One region of the Bacillus sp. JJ1122 genome, then DNA from elsewhere that is predicted to be linked to it. Evidence: a T-box and tRNA genes for the amino acid it is inferred to sense, from the RefSeq annotation. Region 1 holds a T-box; the other holds one or more tRNA genes.
The links. The T-box of region 1 lies ahead of glyQ (glycine--tRNA ligase subunit alpha). A T-box ahead of a tRNA ligase gene usually reads a tRNA of that ligase, here a tRNA-Gly.
Positions count from the first base shown of each region.

Region 1 (3,423 bases):
CATTTGTGATACTAAATCGAATTTACTGATTTGTGCAGCTCTATCAGCAGCCTTAATAACTTCAGAAGAAAGTTCCAGTCTGTCTGCAACTAAATTGACAAGCTTACGAACACGCTCAGCCTTCTCAGCAATTGTGCCGATTTCTTCATGATAAACAATCGTCTTAAGTTTATCCAAAGCAGTTTCAATTTGCAGTTTTTGATCTTCTTTATAAAAAAATGCAGCATCAGCCAATCTTGCTCTAAGTACCTTTTCATTACCCCGTGCTACTTTTTCGATATGAAGGTGATCGCCATTCCTTACGGTTACAAAATGAGGAAGCAATTTTCCTTCCGCAGTTACCGGGAAATAACGCTGATGCTCCTTCATTGAAGTAATAAGTACTTCGCTTGGGATTTCCAGGAATTCTTCCTCAAATCGGCCGTATAATGCAGTCGGATATTCAACCAGATTATTAACCTCTTCGAGCAAATCTTCATCAACTGGAATTGTCCAGCTGTTTTCTTCCTCGATTTTTTCAAGTTGTGAAAGGATGGCATCCTTTCGTTTTTGGGCATCAGCGACCACATACTGTCCTAGTAATGTTTCTTCATATTCTTCAGGGTTTGATATCGTCACTTCATCTTCTCCAAGGAATCGATGACCTCTCGTAACCTTCCCTGTTCGAACGCCAGCAATTTCGAATGGAATTACATCGCTGCCGAACATCGCCACCAGCCATTTTATTGGCCTTACGTATCGCATATCTAAATCTGCCCAGCGCATATTCTTTGGGAATGACATGCTCGTGATGATCGCTTGTAATTCAACAAGCAAAGCGGAGGTTTCCTGCCCTTTTATAAATTTGCTGACATGTGCATATTCAACACCATTGATTTCTTTGAAGAAAATATCTTCAACCGTCATTCCCTGACCACGTGTAAAGCCCATTGCTGCTTTTGACCACTCTCCTGTTTCAGAAAGAGCAATTTTCCTTGCCGGGCCCTTAGCTTCCTCTACGCTGTCTTCCTGGCGCTCATCTACATTCATGATTACGACAGCGAGCCTGCGTGGTGTTGAATATAAGTTAATGCTTTCGAATCCAATATTATTTTTTGTTAGCCAGTTCTCAACTTTGGAAGCAAGCTGGTTAATGGAATCAGTAATAAATCTTGCAGGCATTTCTTCTAATCCAATTTCTAGTAAAAGATTGCGCTTAGTCATTTTCTACCTGCTCCTTCCGTTTAATGATTGGGAAACCTAGTTTTTCTCTTTCGTCATAGAACGTTTTCGCTACTTTTTTGGCCAAATTTCGGCAGCGAGCGATATAGCCCGTTCTTTCTGTTACTGAAATAGCACCGCGTGCATCAAGGAGATTAAAAACGTGCGAGCATTTCAGGACATAATCATACGCTGGATGTACAAGTCCAGCTTCCATTTGACGATGGGCTTCCTTTTCATAAATATTGAACAGATTGAACAGCATTTCCTGATCTGAAGTCTCAAATGTATATTTCGAATGCTCATATTCAGGCTGACCGAAAATATCTCTTACGGTAAAACCATTTGTCCACTCTAAATCAAATACATTTTCTTTATCCTGGATGTATGATGCAAGCCTCTCGATTCCGTAAGTGATTTCAACCGAAACTGGTTTGCAATCTAATCCTCCAACTTGCTGGAAGTAAGTAAACTGGGTAATTTCCATACCATCTAGCCAAACTTCCCAGCCTAGGCCAGCACAGCCAAGGGAAGGGTTCTCCCAGTTATCCTCCACGAAACGGATATCATGTTCAAGCGGATCAATTCCTAATGCCTTCAATGATTCTAGATAGATTTCCTGGATGTTGTCTGGAGAAGGCTTCATAATTACCTGGAATTGGTGATGCTGATACAGCCTGTTTGGGTTTTCCCCATACCTGCCATCAGCAGGTCGGCGGGATGGTTCAACATACGCCACATTCCATGGCTCAGGTCCAATCGCCCTCAGGAATGTATAAGGGCTCATCGTTCCGGCACCCTTTTCGACATCATAGGCCTGCATAAGGATGCAGCCTTTTTCAGACCAGTGTTTTTGCAATGTAAGGATCATATTTTGGATATTCATCTGAACACCTCCGAATTATTATATAGCTTTTATATAAATTGCTTTGTTAGCTGGGATATTGATTTTCACTCCAATCAACAGAGCCAAAAAAATCATAATAATCACTATCACAGTTTAAAATAAAAAACTCCCGCCCCCTATGCACATCATTCATGCATAGGGACGAGAGTTACCCGCGGTTCCACCCTATTTGCTGCCAAAAAGCAGCCTCTTTAAGAAAATGTCGCTCCAGAATGCCTTCCTTAATTTTCTGCAATCCGGCTCACACCAAACCCGGACTCGCTAATACAGAGCGATTAAGTACTCTTTTCCTTCGCCGCAACATATGTAATTTTAATTTGAATAATATCGAAAACAAGTAATGATGTCAATAGTTATAGCCTGTCCCTAAATGAATCCATCTGGTCAAGAAATTTTCTCGTTTTTAAGTAAAGACCAGAATACTCATCATAATAGGCAGAAATGACCTTTTTGAGCTCTGCTTTTGTTTCGGGCTTGACTGAAATATTTCCGAGGCGGTTCAAGTCAAGCAGATAAAACAATCGGAGCAGTCTTACTGTACCAGGAGCTATTTTAAACCGGTAAGGATCTCGTTCAAAGCAGCGATGGCAAATTAATCCGCCTTCCTTGATGGAAAAATGAAATTCTCCTTCAGTACTGCCACAATTGGCACATCTGTCTAATACAGGATACATTCCCTGGACATTCAACATTTTCATTTCATAAATATTAGTCAGGATTTCAAGGTCATAACCTTCATTCATATAATTAAGCGTCTGGAGCAAAAGTTCAAATAAAAACGGGTTTGATTTTCGATCCTCGGTAACTTTATCAGTCAAATCTACAATGTAGCTGGCATGAGCTGTCAGGAAGATGTCCTCGCGAATCGCTCTCATTGATGAAATCATTTCACCCTGCTGCAGACCTCCAAGCCCAGTGCTTGCATGGAATAAATACTGTCCATACGTAAAAAGCTGGGTGACGGCAGCAAGCCTGCTATTAGGCTTTTTTGCGCCTCTTGCCATCACACCAACTTTCCCGAATTCCCTGGTATATAAAGTTACAATTTTGTTTGTTTCGCCATAATCTGTTGTTCTAATGACGATGCCTTCACATTTCTGCAGCATCAGCTGTCACCATCCATTACTACAGACAAACCTATGAGATTGGAAAATCAATTTGTGCTAGTTCTTCCTCCTGATAACCGGGTATTTCTTGATTGTCCTTCTCTAATTCCTTAAAGAGAAGATAAGTGTCAATGTTACCTGTTTGCGAAAAAACCTTCCAGGTAAAATCCAACATCGAAAACCCCACCTTTCAATTTTTCACTAGCATTT
Region 1 covers NZ_JBALQL010000021.1:19,242-22,664, forward strand. The annotation lists gene glyS (glycine--tRNA ligase subunit beta) at 1-1,203, opposite strand, end outside; gene glyQ (glycine--tRNA ligase subunit alpha) at 1,196-2,086, opposite strand; T-box leader at 2,242-2,412, opposite strand; gene recO (DNA repair protein RecO) at 2,461-3,213, opposite strand; gene V7201_RS12370 (YqzL family protein) at 3,245-3,388, opposite strand.

Region 2 (3,423 bases), on a different contig from region 1:
TTTTCCGGACACACAGTCTGACATGTGTCACAGCCATATAAACGGTTGCCCAGTTTATCACGGAACCCATCTGCAAGGAAACCCTTCGTCTGTGTGACAAAAGCAATGCACTTCTGAGCATCAAGCTGTCCCCCTTGGACAAGAGCACCAGTCGGACAAACCTCAACACATTTATTACAGCTGCCGCATCTATCTTCCATAGGTGAATCGGGTTCAAATGGAATATTAGTGATCATTTCACCAAGATAGACATATGAACCGAATTCAGGGGTGATGATGGAACAGTTCTTTCCGCTCCAGCCAATTCCTGCACGCTCAGCGACAGCCCTGTCCACCAGTTCGCCTGTATCGACCATTGATTTGAATCTGGCACCTGGAACCTTCTTAGCAATATACTCTTCAAGTTTATTCAGCCGATCTCTTAAAATAGAGTGGTAATCCGTTCCCCATGATGCCCTGCAGAAAATGCCTCTTCTCTGCCCCTTCTTGCTGACAACCGTTGTTCTCATCTTCGACGGGTAAGCCAACGCAATCGAAATGATGGATTTCGGCTTTTCAAAGATCAGAGAGGGCTCCGTTCTCTTTTCAATATCTTTTTCTTCAAAGCCAGATTGATAGTGAAGTTCCTGCTGTCTGTATAATCGTATTTTCATTTCCTCGAAAGTCGATGGTGCTGCAAAACCGATTTTATCTATACCAATTGTTTTGCTATATTCAATGATGTCTTGCTTAATTTCGTAAATGTCCATTGAAAGGTACCTCCTTTCATTGTAGATTTTATTTTTCAAACGGCCTATCTATATAAACACATCTTTTTAAAGAATTCATTATGAAGGTCCTGATTTTAAATGCACATCACTTTTATGATAAACTATTTTAAAGCAGTTTTGGAGGTGGAATCAATGGAAATTAAAGTATCCAGTACGATTTGTGATCTCATACCCGGGTTTTCGGTCGGGGTTATAGAATATCAAGATATTCAGGTAGGGGATTCTCCGCAAATGCTAAAAGGCAGGCTTCAGCTTTTCCAGGAATCCATTTACTTTGATCTCTTAGAAAAAAATATGACGGAGCTTGATGGCATTAAGGAATGGCGAAGTATTTTCAAAAGCACAGGTAAAGATCCAAACCGTTATAGACATTCTGCTGAAGCCCTTTATCGCAGGATAGCCAAACAAAACTATCTTCAATCCGTACATAGCGCGATAGACTTGAACAACTTCTTCTCACTTGAATACCAGCTCCCTATAGGTGTTTATGACTGTGATAAGCTTAGTGGCAATGTCCATATAAGAATAGGTGCAGAAACAGAAGAGTACGCAGGTTTAAATGGCAGAATAAACAATATGAGTAACTTAATCGTTTCCGCAGATGATCAAGGACCATTTGGCAGCCCATTCGTTGACTCAGAAAGGACCGCGGTAACGCTGGAAACCACGAACGCTCTGCAAATCGTTTACTTAAGACCATCTGCTACACAGGAAAGCAAAGAAAAAATGACAGAATCACTAATGAATATGTTCATCCAAATTCACGGGGGATCTGGTACGTATAAAATTGTGGGATGCTGAGGCATCCTTTTTTTTATCAAGTTTCTTTACTCGAACTCCTTCGAAAGGAGTCAAAAGTCATTGAATCTTTTCTTAACCTTTTTATCCCCTCATAGGGAAATACGAGATAGCACCCATTATTAATTTTTTGTTACAATCCATTTCAGCGAACAGAAAAAAACGCAACACTTCGTTTTCTGGAAACGAAATGCTGCGTTAGTTACGTATGTATGGAGCGGGTGAAGGGAATCGAACCCTCATCATCAGCTTGGAAGGCTGAGGTTTTACCACTAAACTACACCCGCATACATATCAAATGAAATAAAGAAAACAGGAATCCCTGTTTAATAATAAAAGTGGTACCGGTGGTCGGGGTCGAACCGACACTCCAGAAGGAACACGATTTTGAGTCGTGTATATTTCCCGCCCGATTTTCACTTTTCAGCTAAAACCTTGATATAACAAGGATAATAGATGTTTTTAGCATATCTTGCCAAGCACAATAATAGTACATGTAGCACAAGACTATTATTTTCAAAAGATATTGTGCTATTGAATACAAGAGTTATCTTATCATAAGAGAAATAACGAAACAAGCCTTTATGATATATTTTAGTTGGTAATACCTTACTTTTATTATATTAACATGCCCCACCCTTAATCGGCTTTATTATATATAAAAGCCTTTCCTACCAAAATATTCCACACGAGCTTTTTAAGGTATAGGGTGCATAAAATTTCTAATTAAATTTTTTTATTTCCTCTAATGTCTTTAATTTAACTAAACCTCGAGAAATCACCGTAAACACCCTACTTGTACAGTATATTCACTCATGCAATAATACACATAATCACAAGAAAAGGAGTGTTGTACATGAATTTGAACTATCGTTTTTTATCAATGAATACTTTAGTTGGTGTATCTAATAACCGACTAAAAGAAATTTCGGAAAAGAATTTTTCTTCACTTTCAAGATTGCAGAAAGCAAACCTTTTTAATGAGTTAGGGGAACTGTATAATTCATTAAGTACGTTCAAGTCGGTTAATCCCGAAATTCAGCAGTTAGCGTCTATGTGCATGGAACAAAAGGTCAAGATTGCGGAAAGTGACGCAGTAGTGAACGAAAATACTAAAGTAAATAGAGCAGCAGTTCAACAAGGGAATTTTAGCGGGTATGAAGTCCCTTGGATGAATAAGGGGGAATAAGTCGTGAAGAAGAAACAAAAGACTATTTCTCCACAAGCAATAGAAGTAGCAAGGGTTTCTATTGCAGTACCTAAAAAGTTAAAACAAGCTTTTAAAAAATCTACTTTTTTAAATGAAACTAGTATGAATGACGCTATTCTTAAATTTATGGAAAGGTATTTGAAAGAAAATCCTGTTCCCGAAATTAGACCCAGGGGATTAAGAAAATCCGCAAACAGAAAAAAGGCGGTGTCATTAAATGAGTAAAGAAACTAATCTAAAAAAGAAAGTCCTAAAACGAAAGTATTCTAAGATGGTACGGTTGCATATAACTGTTCCATCCGAAATGAAAAAGGATTTAAAAGAAGCGGTGGAATTTTGGAATAGTTCTATGAGCAAAGAGTTTCGCTCGTATTCTTCAAAGTTCATAGCAGAAACTGAAAAGACTAAAGCAATTAAAAGAGGTGAAAAATTAGTCCGGGAAAGCGTAATTAAACAAAGAGTAACCGAACTAAGGGAGAACCAAAGCAATTAGAGGAGAAATTATTTACTTGGTAAAACCTCTAAAAACGAGACAGTTTCATTTTTAAGCCGCTAAATTACCTTAAGAATCGCACGCTATAAGCCTTTAAATATAGGTGAAACCCTTTAAACCTAGGTACACTTGTATAAAGGTATGATTTTATA
Region 2 covers NZ_JBALQL010000042.1:98,226-101,648, forward strand. The annotation lists gene queG (tRNA epoxyqueuosine(34) reductase QueG) at 1-749, opposite strand, end outside; gene V7201_RS20990 (B3/B4 domain-containing protein) at 903-1,571, shown strand; tRNA gene V7201_RS20995 (tRNA-Gly) at 1,782-1,855, opposite strand; gene V7201_RS21000 (hypothetical protein) at 2,425-2,757, shown strand; gene V7201_RS21005 (hypothetical protein) at 2,761-3,003, shown strand; gene V7201_RS21010 (hypothetical protein) at 2,996-3,271, shown strand.
Region 2: it has a tRNA-Gly gene. The T-box ahead of glyQ (glycine--tRNA ligase subunit alpha) is inferred to sense a tRNA for this amino acid. The anticodon was not compared.